Regions from separate parts of the Streptomyces flavovariabilis genome, predicted to be linked through region 3. Evidence: riboswitches for the same ligand, from Rfam matches in the RefSeq annotation. Region 3 holds a riboswitch; each other region holds the start of a gene.
What was found. A riboswitch is a leader RNA that binds a small molecule or an ion and turns the genes downstream of it on or off. The one in region 3 is predicted to bind cyclic di-AMP.
Positions count from the first base shown of each region.

Region 1: another riboswitch for cyclic di-AMP. It lies ahead of IO24_RS0121860 (M23 family metallopeptidase); the one in region 3 lies ahead of IO24_RS0123700 (LysM peptidoglycan-binding domain-containing protein).
Region 2: another riboswitch for cyclic di-AMP. It lies ahead of IO24_RS0130325 (transglycosylase SLT domain-containing protein); the one in region 3 lies ahead of IO24_RS0123700 (LysM peptidoglycan-binding domain-containing protein).

Region 1 is NZ_JNXD01000011.1:518,603-522,865, forward strand. It holds gene IO24_RS0121845 (dihydrofolate reductase family protein) at 1-943, shown strand, start outside; gene IO24_RS0121850 (alginate lyase family protein) at 1,149-2,270, shown strand; tRNA gene IO24_RS0121855 (tRNA-Met) at 2,325-2,398, shown strand; cyclic di-AMP (ydaO/yuaA leader) riboswitch at 2,629-2,785, shown strand; gene IO24_RS0121860 (M23 family metallopeptidase) at 2,797-3,831, shown strand; gene IO24_RS0121865 (aldo/keto reductase) at 3,983-4,263, shown strand, end outside.
Region 2 is NZ_JNXD01000020.1:174,522-178,784, reverse strand. It holds gene IO24_RS0130335 (LolA family protein) at 1-747, opposite strand, end outside; gene IO24_RS0130330 (polyprenyl synthetase family protein) at 979-1,989, opposite strand; cyclic di-AMP (ydaO/yuaA leader) riboswitch at 2,500-2,669, shown strand; gene IO24_RS0130325 (transglycosylase SLT domain-containing protein) at 2,673-3,440, shown strand; gene IO24_RS0130320 (Cof-type HAD-IIB family hydrolase) at 3,404-4,252, opposite strand.
Region 3 is NZ_JNXD01000013.1:95,339-99,601, reverse strand. It holds gene IO24_RS0123710 (cytochrome P450 family protein) at 1-1,265, shown strand, start outside; gene IO24_RS0123705 (LysM peptidoglycan-binding domain-containing protein) at 1,407-2,360, shown strand; cyclic di-AMP (ydaO/yuaA leader) riboswitch at 2,589-2,754, shown strand; gene IO24_RS0123700 (LysM peptidoglycan-binding domain-containing protein) at 2,759-3,454, shown strand; gene eno (phosphopyruvate hydratase) at 3,716-4,263, shown strand, end outside.

The sequences.
Region 1 (4,263 bases), on a different contig from region 3:
GAACTCGGAGAAGCGACGGGCCGCCCGCACGGCCGCCGGGAAACCCGAGTACCCCCTCAAGGTCACTGTCAGCGGCTCCGGCGACCTCGACCCGGACGCCCGCTTCTGGCACACCGGCGGCGACAAAGTCCTCTACACGACCGACCGGGGTGCCGACCGTGCCCGTGCCCTCGGCCTCGCCACCGACGTCGTCCCGCTCGGCCCCGACCTCGACTGGCGGCGGCTCCTCACGCACCTGCACGACGTCCGGGGCGTACGGCGGCTCATGGTCGAGGGCGGCGGCCTGATCCACACCCAGCTCCTCACCCAGGGCCTGGCCGACGAACTCCAGCTGGTCCTCGCCCCGCTCTTCGTGGGCGACCCCCGGGCACCCCGCCTCTTCGGCCCCGGCGGCTACCAGGGCGGCCGCCTGCGGCTGCTGGAGTCACGGCAGATCGAGGACGTGGTCCTCATGCGCTACGAACCGACCGCCCCGGGCACCGGCCCCCTGCCCACCGCCGCCGACCACCACTGGCTGACTCTCGCCTGCGAACTGGCCGAGCGCTGCCCGCCGTCGGACACGGCGTTCAGCGTGGGCGCGGTCGTGGTCGCCGCCGACGGCACGGAACTGGCCCGCGGCCACTCCCGCGAGGCCGGCGACCCGGTCGTGCACGCCGAGGAGGCGGCCCTCGCCAAACTCGACCCGGCCGACCCGCGCCTGCCCGGCGCGACGGTGTACAGCAGCCTGGAGCCCTGCGCCCGCCGCGCCTCCCGCCCCGCCCCCTGCGCCCGGCTGATCCTCGACGCGGGCGTACGACGGGTCGTCACGGCCTGGCGCGAGCCGGACACCTTCGTGACGGACGCCGACGGCAGCGGCCTTCTCGCAGCCCAGGGAGTGGAGGTCGTCGTCCTCCCGGAGCACGAGGAGCGGGCCCAGGCCCCGAACCGCCACCTGCCGGGCTGAGTGCGGGCCGATCGGCCCAACAGATCCTGCGTCCGCACCACCGCCCGGGCCACGCTGCCTCCAGGGCCAGGACGAGAGCACGGAGGCGGCGGCCATGAGGTCAGCGGGGAGACGACGGACGGCGGCACTGCTCCTCGTGCCTCTGGTCACCGCGCTCGCCCTGCTCGTCCCCTCCTTCGATGCCGACGGTCCGGACGCCCGCACCATGGGCCCGGCCCTGTCCTCCGACGCCGCGTTCACCCATCCCGGCGTCCTCGTCGACCGGGACCAGCTGGACGCCCTGCGCGAGCACGTCACCGCCGGGCGGCAGCCCTGGCTGAAGGCGTACCTCGCGATGCGGGACAGCGTGTACGGCTCCTACCGGTACCGGGCCGAGCCGCACGAGACCGTCGTCTGCCCGGCCGGTGACCTTCGGGGCCGGGGCTGCGCCGAGGAGCGTGCGGACGCCCTGGCCGCCTACACCCAGGCCCTGCTCTTCACCGTCACCGGCGAGCGGCGGCACGCGGAGAAGGCCCGGCAGATCATGGACGCCTGGTCGGCAACGCTGCGCCGGCACACCGGGGAGAAGGCCGCGTTGCAGGCCGGCTGGACCGGGTCGGTCTGGGCCCGGGCCGCCGAGATCGTGCGGCACACGCCCGGCGCGGGCTGGCCGGCCGCGCGGGTGCGGGGCTTCGAGGACATGCTGCGCACCGTCCACCTTCCCCAAGTCACCTCGTCCGACCCGGACTTCACCGGCACCTGGGACCTCGTGGCGACCGACGCGGTCATCTCCGTCGCCGTGTTCCTCGAGGACCGCCGGGCCTTCGACCACGCCCTGGAACGCTTCCGGGAGCGGGTGCCCGCCTACTTCTACCTGGAGGAGGACGGCCCCGTGCCGCTCACCGTGCCCGGCTCCGGCGTGGACGGCCCGCAGCGCATGGCGTCGTACTGGTTCGGGCAGACCACCTACCGCGACGGCGTCTCCCAGGAGACCTGTCGCAGCTTCCGGCACGTCGGCGCCTCGCTCGCCGCCACCGCCCACATCGCCGAGACGGCCTGGCACCAGGGCGTCGACCTCTACGGCGGGAGCGAGGACCGGCTGGCGGCCGCGCTCGCCCTGCACGCCCGCCACGAGCTGGGCGAACGCGCACCCGAGTGGCTGTGCGGCGGGCGCGTCGAACGGAACCTCGGACCCCATCTGGAGGTCGCCCTCCACCACCTGGAGGAACGGCGCGGCCGGCCCGTCCCGGCCGCGCACGAGCTGGCCGCACGGGCCCGGCCCGCCGGCACCGACGACCTGTTCACCGCCTGGGAGACCCTGACCCACGCGGGCGCCCCGGCGGGCTGAGCGGAGGGTGTGCACGAGGTGCCCCGCGGATGGCGTACACTGGAGTCACAACGACGCGGGGTGGAGCAGCTCGGTAGCTCGCTGGGCTCATAACCCAGAGGTCGCAGGTTCAAATCCTGTCCCCGCTACTGAAGGCCGAGGGCCGGAGAACCACCCCGTTCCGCACCGCAACTGACGCACCGTCAAAACTCGTCAGTTACTTGTGTGGCGGTCAACTCGCCCGATTTAGCCCCGTCATGGCAGGTAAGTCCGCACGAAAAAGGTTAATGATCAAGTGGAATCGCTGGAATACCCCTCGCGCGTCTATTAACGTTCGATAACGCAGCGCGGTCGTCCCAGCCGTCACAGAAGGCGGCTCCGTGCGCACGTGCCGAATCCCGAAAGGGAACCGGGGAACCACCACTTGGGGTGAATCGGGCGTATACCACCGTGGCAGCACGGCCGGTATACGCGCGTAGGAGACCTTCCTGCTCCGAACCCGTCAGCTAACCCGGTAGGCGAGAAGGAAGGAAAGGAGCACGCCCACGTGGCGTCCAACCGGCCTGCCCCCGCGGCCCCGTTCGCGCCGAAGCGCGACACAGACACCTTCGGCTACGGCGGTCAGCACACCGACGAGGGCCCGTTCCAGGAGTGGAACCCCACCGAGGAGTCCATCCGTCCCGTCCGCGGCCGGCATCGCGTCACCAAGCAGCGCGGCGGAGGCCTCGCCCGCAGCTCCACCGTCCTGGGCGTCGGCGTCATAGCCGCCGTGGGTGCCGGCGGCATGGCCAGTGCCCAGACCGGCAAGCCCCCGGTGTCCATCTCCGTCCCGGACCTGCCCTCGGTGGGTTCCCTCATCTCGGACGACGACACCCCCGAAGGTTCCGCCACCCCGCTCAGCAGCCTCGGCACCGTCACGGCGGACACCGAGCAGGGCACCTCCGAAGCCGGCGCCGGTGAGGCGCTGCGCGCCCGGATCATGGCCCAGGTCGAGCACCAGCAGGACCAGATCGAGACCAAGGCCGCCCAGGACGCCGCGGCCGCCGCCGAGAAGGCAGCCGCGGACGCCGTCGCCAAGGCGGAGAGGGAAGCCAAGGCCAAGGCCGCCGAAGCCAAGAAGAAGGCGGAGGAGGAGGCCAGGAAGAAGGCCGAGGCCGAGCGGCTCGCCGCCCTCGCCAAGCAGTTCACGCTGCCGACCTCCTCGTACACCATCAGCTCCAGCTTCGGCCAGGCCGGCGCCTACTGGTCCTCCGGCTACCACACCGGCCTCGACTTCGCCGCCCCCACGGGCACGCCGATCAAGGCCGTCCACAGCGGCACCATCACCGAGGCGGGCTGGAACGGCTCGTACGGCTACAAGACCGTCCTCACCCTCGATGACGGCACCGAGATCTGGTACGCGCACCAGTCCTCCATCGGCGTCAGCGTCGGCCAGAAGGTCAGCACCGGCGACGTCATCGGCCGCGTGGGCGCCACCGGCAACGTCACCGGGGCGCACCTTCACCTCGAGGTCCACTCCGGTGGATCCTCGAGCGGCATCGACCCGATGGCCTGGCTGCGCGGCAAGGGACTGAACCCGTAAGCGGTACACGCCCGTTGAAGCACCGGCGACCCTGACGACGACCCCCCGACGTCAGGGCCGCCGGTTCTTTCGGCGTGCCACGGGACGGGCTTACGGAAGCTTTGCGTCAACTGCGGAATGAGGCGCTCCGGTACGGGCGTTGACAGTGGCCATGACTTCTCTCCGCAAGCTCGGCTCCTCCGACCTCGAGATCTTCCCGCTCGCCCTCGGCGGCAACGTCTTCGGCTGGACCGCCGACCAGGACCAGTCGTTCGCCGTCCTCGACGCCTACACCGCCGCCGGCGGCAACTTCATCGACACTGCCGACTCCTACTCGGCCTGGGGCGAGGGCAACCGGGGCGGGGAATCCGAGACCGTCCTCGGAGCGTGGCTCAAGGCCCGCGGCAACCGCTCGGACGTCGTCGTCGCCACGAAGGTCAGCCAGCACCCCGA
Region 2 (4,263 bases), on a different contig from region 3:
CTTCAGCGGCATGCCGGTCTTCGCGTCCACGGCCACCGTGATCGCACCGACCGTCGAGCCGGACTGCTTCGGCTTGACGACCAGCTTGTAGGCGTCCCGGCCGGCGACCTGGGCGGTGCCGTCCACGGTCACGGACGTCGTGTCGTCGACCGCCTTCAGGGCCTCCTCGGCGAAGTCCTTCGGCATGGTCGGCGGCTGCTGGTCCTTCCCGCGCTCCGGGCTCTCGGAGGAGGTGCCGTGGTAGACCTCGTTGGACTTGCTGTCGTAGCCCCAGACGTCCTTGCCGTTGTGGATGAGGCTGTACTCGGCGGCGTTCTCCAGCAGGGACAGCTTCTGCCGGTCCGGGCCGTCGGCGGCGACGCGCAGGGTGTGCGTGCCGGAGGCCAGTTCGGTGAGCTTGGCCGTCGGGTCGGCGGAGGAGCCGCCCTCGCCCTGGCCCGCGGCGCCGGACAGCAGGCCGGATTCCAGGCCGCCGAGGTTCGGCAGGCCGAGGTCGGTGCTGATCTTCACCGTGCCGGAGAGCTGCTCGACGTCGGACTTGGCCATCTTCTCGATGAGCTGCTGTGCGGTGATCTTCGGGAGGTCGGGGTCGCCGGAGTCGGCGAGTGCGGGGACCAGCCCGATCGTCGCGGCCGCCACCCCGATCACCGTGACCGGGACGATGTACCGTGCGGCTGTGCGCCGCCCGGAGCGCTGCTCGTCGACCTCTCCGGCGGTCGTGCTGTCGTCGGATGCGTACGGTGCCATGTGTGCCCTACCTCCATGGTCGGCGGCGGCTGTCCGTGCCGTGCACGCACTCGTCCCTGAGCCGCCATTCTCACCCGAACAGGTGAGGAGTGGTGTTTTCCGTGGTGTCCATCTGACCAAATCGGCCAGGGAGATACGTCAGACCCCGGACTCAACTCCATGTACTGCTGGGGTATGACATGGAAGGGCGGCTTCTCCCCCGACCCGTAGGGGTCGGACGGGAAAGAGGTGCTAGCCGGCCCGGTGCACCACCGCGTCGCACAGCTCCAGGAGCGCCGTCTTCGCGGTGCACTCCGGCAGGGGCGCCAGCGCCGAACGGGCGTCCTGGGCGTAGCGGACGGTGTCCCGCCGGGCCTGCTCCAGTGCCGGGTGGGCGCGCAGCAGGCGCAGGGCCTCGGCGTGCCGTTCGTCGTCGGTGAGGTCGGAGTCGAGCAGCTCGCACAGGGCGATGTCCTCGGCGAGCCCGAGCCGGGCCGCCCGCTCGCGCAGCCGCAGCACAGGCAGCGTGGAGATGCCCTCGCGCAGGTCGGTGCCGGGGGTCTTGCCGGACTCGTGGGAGTCGGAGGCGATGTCCAGGACGTCGTCCGCGAGCTGGAAGGCGACGCCGAGCCGCTCGCCGTACTGGGTCAGGACGTGTACGACCGTCTCGTCGGCGCCGGACATCATCGCGCCGAACCGGCACGACACGGCGACCAGCGAGCCGGTCTTGCCGCCCAGCACGTCCAGGTAGTGCCCGACGGGGTCGCGGCCGTCCTGCGGTCCGGCCGTCTCCAGGATCTGGCCGGTCACCAGCCGCTCGAACGCCTCGGCCTGCACCCGAACGGCCTCCGGGCCGAGGTCGGCCAGGATGTGCGAGGCGCGGGCGAAGAGGAAGTCGCCGGTGAGGACCGCGACGGAGTTGCCCCAGCGGGCGTTCGCGCTCGCGACGCCGCGGCGCACGGCGGCCTCGTCCATCACGTCGTCGTGGTACAGCGTGGCGAGGTGGGTCAGCTCCACGACGACGGCCGACGGCACGATCCCGGGTGCGTACCGGTCACCGAACTGGGCGGAGAGCATCACGAGCAGCGGGCGGAACCGCTTGCCGCCGGCCCGCACCAGGTGCTGGGCGGCCTCCGTGATGAAGGGCACCTCGCTCTTGGTGGCCTCGAGCAAGCCTTCCTCGACAGCCGCCATTCCGGCCTGGACATCGGCTTCCAGAGCCTGGTCCCGCACGCTCAGCCCGAACGGCCCGACGTCGGTCACGAGGGGTCTCCTGTCTGCTGTGTCTGCCGGTGATTATGCGGATTGTCGATAGGTCGCTGCCCTCACTCGAGTCAGCGTATCCGGTCACGTTTCGATCACCGCCAGCGCCCGTGGTTACAGGCCGGGCGGTATCCGATCACGACCGTTATGTTTTCGATCAACCCATAAGAACAGATATTTATCGACTTACACAAATCTAGCGAAGTATGCACGATTTGCCGTGATAGATCAGCGAATTCCTCTTGGTGGAAATTGCCCTATGGACTCGTGATCAGTGAGTTGAATCACTTACCCCCCTTTTCCACCCCACCTCCACCACGGCCCCTACCGCCTTCCCACTCACGCCAGTTGAGCCTTGGCTCCCGCAAAGGATCAAGCGACCCAAACACCCCCGACCAAGGTCAACCGCGCGATATGTGACTGAGGTGCTTGTTCCCGACATGTGCTCTCGCATACGTTCCGGGCCTGTCCGGCGGACGCCTAATCCTGCCGCCGCCCGGACACCCCACCGGAACCGACTCACTCACGCAGGGCAGGAGCGGGGGACCCAGGTAAGTCGCCGGTCCGCACAGCGGCACGGCTCGGGGTGAAGCCGCGCACGGCACACAGCGCCGTACGCGGCCGGGCACCTCCCGGCCCGAACCCGACAGCTCACCTCGCAGGCGCCGGAGAGGAACATCGCCATGGCCGGACGAGGCAAGCACCGTCGCCCCAGAACCAACCCGCTGACCCGAGGCTTCATCGCCGCCGGAACCGGCGGAGCCGCACTCACCCTTCCGCTCCTCGGCGCCACCCACGCGAGCGCCGCCGAGCCCCAGAGCGCCCCCGCCGCCGCACAGTCCGTGCCGCAGGCGGCCCAGCCCGCCAAGCCCCTGACGTACACCGTGACCAAGGGCGACTCGCTCGCCCGCATCGCGGACAAGTACGACGTCCCGGGCGGCTGGAAGCAGCTCTACAAGGACAACCGCGCCGCCGTCGGCGACGACCCGAAGCTCATCCACCCGGGTCTGAAGCTGACGGTGAAGGCCACCAAGACGGACGCCGCGAAGAAGACGGCGACCAAGTCGTCCGCCCCCGCCAAGCCCGCCGGCGGTGTCGCCCAGGCCACCCAGGCCTCCGCGAAGACCTACGCCGACAACCTGGACGGGTGGATCCGCGAGGCGCTGGACATCATGGCGCAGAAGGGGATCCCCGGGTCCTACGACGGCATCCACCGCAACATCATGCGCGAGTCGTCCGGCAACCCCCAGGCGATCAACAACTGGGACTCCAACGCCGCCAAGGGCACCCCGTCCAAGGGCCTCCTCCAGACCATCGACCCGACCTTCCAGGCCTACCACGTGGACGGCACGTCGTGGGACCCGTACGACCCCGTCGCCAACATCACCGCGGCCTGCAACTACGCGGCCGACCGCTACGGCTCGATCGACAACGTCAACGGCCCGTACTGAGCCGTCCCGCCCAGCAGTCGCTCGAGGACGACGGCGATGCCGTCGTCCTCGTTCGACAGGGTGACCTCGTCGGCCACGGCCTTGAGTTCGGGATGGGCGTTGGCCATCGCGACGCCGTGGCCGGCCCAGTCGAACATCGGGATGTCGTTGGGCATGTCGCCGAAGGCGATGGTGTCCGCCGGCCGCAGCCCCAGATGCTCGGCGGCCAGTGCCAGGCCCGTCGCCTTGGTGATCCCGCACGGCTGGAGCTCGACCGTGCCGGGCCCCGACATCGTCACCGTCGCCAGTGAGCCGACCACCGAGCGGGCCGTCGCCGCCAACTCGTCGTCCGACAGATGGGGATGCCGCAGCAGCACCTTGCTGATGGGCTCGCCCCACAGCTCGTCGCGCCGGTCGACCCGGACGGCGGGCAGGGTCGGGTGCGGCATCAGATAGCCCGGCTCGATCAGCGTGAGCCCGTCGACCCCGTCCTGGTCGACCGCCGCGTACACCTGCCCCACCTCGGCCTCGATCTTGCCGAGGGCGGTCTCGGCCAGCTCCCTGTCCAGCGTGATGGACCACAGCAGCCGGTCCGCGCCGGCGTCGTACACCTGCGCGCCCTGCCCGCACACCGCGAGCCCCGTGCATCCGAGGTCGTCCAGGAGCGGCCGCACTCTCGGCGCCGGCCGGCCCGTCACCACGAGGTGCTGGGCACCGGCGTCCGCCACCCGCGCGAGCGCGGCGAGAGACCGGTCGGAGAGGGTGTCGTCGCCGCGCAGCAGCGTCCCGTCCAGATCGGTGGCGATGAGTGAATATGCGATGGGTGCGGCCATGATCAGAGAAT
Region 3 (4,263 bases):
TGCGACATGACGTGCCCGGGATGCCCGAACTGTTTTCGTGGGAGTTCGCCGGCAACCCCTACCCCGCCTACGCCTGGCTCCGTGAGCACAGCCCCGTTCACAAGACGCGGCTCCCCAGCGGTGTGGAGGCCTGGCTGGTCACGCGGTACGCCGACGCCAAGCAGACGCTCGCCGACAACCGGCTCTCCAAGAATCCGGCGCACCACGACGAACCGGCGCACGCCAAGGGCAAGACCGGGATCCCCGGTGAGCGCAAGGCCGATCTGATGACGCATCTGCTGAACATCGACCCGCCGGACCACACCCGGCTGCGGCGGCTGGTGTCCAAGGCGTTCACACCGCGCCGGGTCGCCGAGTTCGCCCCGCGGGTGCAGGAGCTCACCGACACTCTCATCGACGGGTTCGCGCGGAAGGGGTCCGCCGACCTGATCCACGAGTTCGCCTTCCCGCTGCCCATCTACGCCATCTGCGACCTGCTCGGCGTCCCGCGCGAGGACCAGGACGACTTCCGCGAGTGGGCGGGCATGATGATCCGCCACCAGGGCGGGCCCAGGGGCGGCGTGGCACGGTCCGTGAAGAGGATGCGCGGCTACCTCGCGGACCTCATCCACCGCAAGCGCGAGGCGCTGCCCGCCGAGCCCGCCCCCGGCGAGGACCTCATCTCGGGGCTCATCCGCGCCTCCGACCACGGCGAGCACCTCACCGAGAACGAGGCGGCGGCCATGGCCTTCATCCTGCTGTTCGCCGGTTTCGAGACGACCGTGAACCTGATCGGCAACGGCACCTACGCCCTGCTCACCCACCCCGGGCAGCGCGCACGGCTCCAGGCGTCCCTCGCCGCCGGCGAGACCGGCCTCCTGGAGACCGGCGTGGAGGAACTGCTGCGCTACGACGGCCCCGTCGAACTCGCCACCTGGCGCTTCGCCACGCAGCCGCTCACTCTCGGCGGGCAGCGCATCGAGGCGGGCGACCCCGTTCTCGTCGTACTGGCCGCCGCGGACCGGGACCCGGAGCGGTTCGCTGATCCGGACGTGCTGGACCTCGCCCGCCGCGACAACCAGCACCTCGGGTACGGCCACGGCATCCACTACTGCCTCGGTGCCCCGCTCGCCCGCCTGGAGGGCCAGACCGCGCTCGCCACCCTCCTCACCCGCCTCCCGGACCTCCGGCTCGCTGCGGATCCGGCCGAGCTGAGATGGCGCGGCGGCCTCATCATGCGCGGGCTGCGCACCCTGCCGGTGGAGTTCGCACCGGCAGGAAAGTGACGAAACATCAGACCTGTGATCTTCACGTGATCTACGCGGCATGAACTTGTGACAAGTGATCGACTGCCGATACGTTCACCCATCAACACGGCCCGGGATTCAGGCCGCGTTGTTCACTGCTGTCTCGCGAAAGGTCTCCGTATGCTCTCCGGGAACGGTCGGCACCGTCGCCCCCGCCAGGCTCCGGCTCTCCTCCTGGCGGCCGGAGTGACCGGCTCCGCCATCGCGATCCCGCTCCTCGGGGCCTCCGGTGCCAGCGCGGCCGACGGCACGACCTGGGACCGGGTCGCGGACTGCGAGACCGGCGGCGCCTGGAGCCAGAACAGCGGCAACGGCTACTACGGCGGCCTGCAGTTGTCCCAGGAGGACTGGGAGAGCCACGGCGGTCTCGACTACGCCGCGAGTGCCGATCTGGCCAGTCGCTCCCAACAGATAGCCGTGGCCGAGAGAATCCTCGCCGACCAGGGGGTCGGCGCGTGGCGCACTTGCGGACTGCTCTCCGGCCTCGAGCAGGACAAGGGGTCGGCCTCGTCCGGCTCTTCCGGGTCATCCGGTTCGGAGGACTCGCCCGGCCTGCTCGACTCGCTGGGTTCGTCCCCTTCCGCGAGCCCCTCCCCGTCCCCGTCGTCGCCCGACGCATCGTCGACTTCGGAGGACGAAACCACCAAGCCGGACAAGTCGCCTGAATCCTCCGACTCGTCGAAGGACCCTCGGTCCGACGCTTCTCCGTCGGCCACCCCCGAGAGCGGCCGGTCCGGCAACTCGCGGCAGAGCGACGACTCCTCGGCGGCCGACGCCGGCTCCGGTCGCCATCGCGGTCCCAGTGCCGACGAAACCCGCCCGCCCGAGAGCGGCGGTGCGGACGGGTCCACGGGGCGCCACTCCTCGCGCGGCGACGAGGCCTCCCCGGACGCGTCCGAAGGCGACTACATCGTGGGGGTCGGTGACAGCCTCTGGTCCATCGCCGACGCCCTTCGGATCAGCGGCGGATGGCACGCGCTCTACGACGGCAACGAGAAGGCCGTCGGCTCCGACCCGGACCTCATCCACCCCGGTCAGACGCTCACGGTGACGGGCGAAGCGGACGAGAAGTAGCGGTTCGGGCAGTGCGGAAACGGGGGCGGAAGTCGCCCCCAAACCGCACGAGTTCGCGTCATCATTCGCGATGAATGTCCCGTTTGGGGCCCGTGAGAGATAGATCTCAGAAGCCCTGATCGTCTTTGAAATTCCGCGGACCGCGTGTCTACGGTCGTGACCGCTCGTCACCACGAGCCCCGGCTGCCGCAACGCCGAATCCTGCCAGCGGCCGTACGGGAACAGTCGTCGCGTCAAGCGCCGTAGGCAGGAGCGGGGGACCCAAGGTAGGTGCCCGACCGGTCAGTTGACCGGAAGGGCTTGGGGTGAAGCCGTGTCCCGGGAGGGACGCGGCCGGGCAACTCAACCGGCCCGAACCCGACAGCTCACCTCGCAGGCGTCGGTGAGGGGATCTCTCCATGCTGTTTTCCGGCAAGGGCACGCACCGCCGTCCGTCCAAGGCCTCTCGGGTCATCGCCATCGCCGGTGTCACCGGCGCCGCCGTCGCCGCCCCGCTGATGGCGGCCGGCAACGCCTCCGCAGCCACCGCCTCCGAGTGGGACGCCGTCGCCCAGTGCGAGTCCGGCGGCAACTGGTCCATCAACACCGGCAACGGCTACTACGGCGGTCTGCAGTTCTCCGCCTCCACCTGGTCCGGCTACGGCGGCACCAAGTACGCCTCCACCGCCGACCAGGCCACCAAGGACCAGCAGATCGAGATCGCCGAGAAGGTCCTGGCGGGCCAGGGCAAGGGCGCCTGGCCGGTCTGCGGCAAGGGCCTGTCGAGCGCCGGCTACACCGGCGGCGGCTCCTCGAGCGACTCCGGCAGCTCCTCGCAGGAGAGCCAGCAGAGCTCCGAGTCCCGCGAGACCCAGCAGCAGCCGGCCTCCCGCTCCGACGAGCGCCCGGCCGCCAAGAAGACCGTCACCACCCCGACCGGCAAGAAGGTCAAGAAGGGCGACGGCGAGTACAAGGTCGTCAAGGGCGAGACCCTCAGCTCGATCGCGGCGGACGAGAAGGTCAAGGGCGGCTGGGAGAAGCTGTTCCAGCTGAACAAGGACATCGTCGAGGACGCCAACCTCATCTACCCGGGCCAGCAGCTGCACCTGAAGTAAGCAGCGGCCCGCTCAGGTCCCGCAGGCTCCCGCCCCGGTGCGTCACCCCCGTGCGCACCGGGGCGGGTTTTTTTCTGCCGGTCTTCGCAACCCGGCTTTGTTCCGTTCGGAAACAATTTACTCTCGGTTCTGTCCATGAGGTGGGCGACCCGGTGGCCGATCGCCCGGAGCCGGTTAGGCTCATGTCGCGAGCCACCACGGCCCGCACCTCGCCGGGTCCACGCGGCCCGCGTACCCGCGTCACATAAGAAGGAGATGCTCGTGCCGTCCATCGACGTCGTCGTAGCCCGGGAAATCCTGGACTCCCGAGGCAACCCCACGGTCGAGGTCGAGGTCGGCCTCGACGACGGCAGCACCGGTCGTGCCGCCGTCCCGTCCGGCGCCTCCACGGGCGCCTTCGAGGCCATCGAGCTCCGCGACGGCGACTCGAACCGCTACCTCGGCAAGGGTGTGGAGAAGGCCGTCCTCGCGGTCATCGAGCAGATCGGCCCGGAGCTGGTCGGCTACGACGCCACCGAGCAGCGCCTGATCGACCAGGCCATGTTCGACCTGGACGCCACCGACAACAAGGGCTCGCTCGGCGCCAACGCCATCCTCGGCGTCTCCCTCGCCGTCGCCCACGCCGCCTCCGAGGCCAGCGACCTGCCGCTGTTCCGCTACCTGGGCGGCCCCAACGCGCACCTGCTGCCGGTGCCGATGATGAACATCCTGAACGGCGGCTCGCACGCCGACTCCAACGTGGACATCCAGGAGTTCATGATCGCCCCGATCGGCGCGGAGTCCTTCTCCGAGGCCCTGCGCTGGGGCGC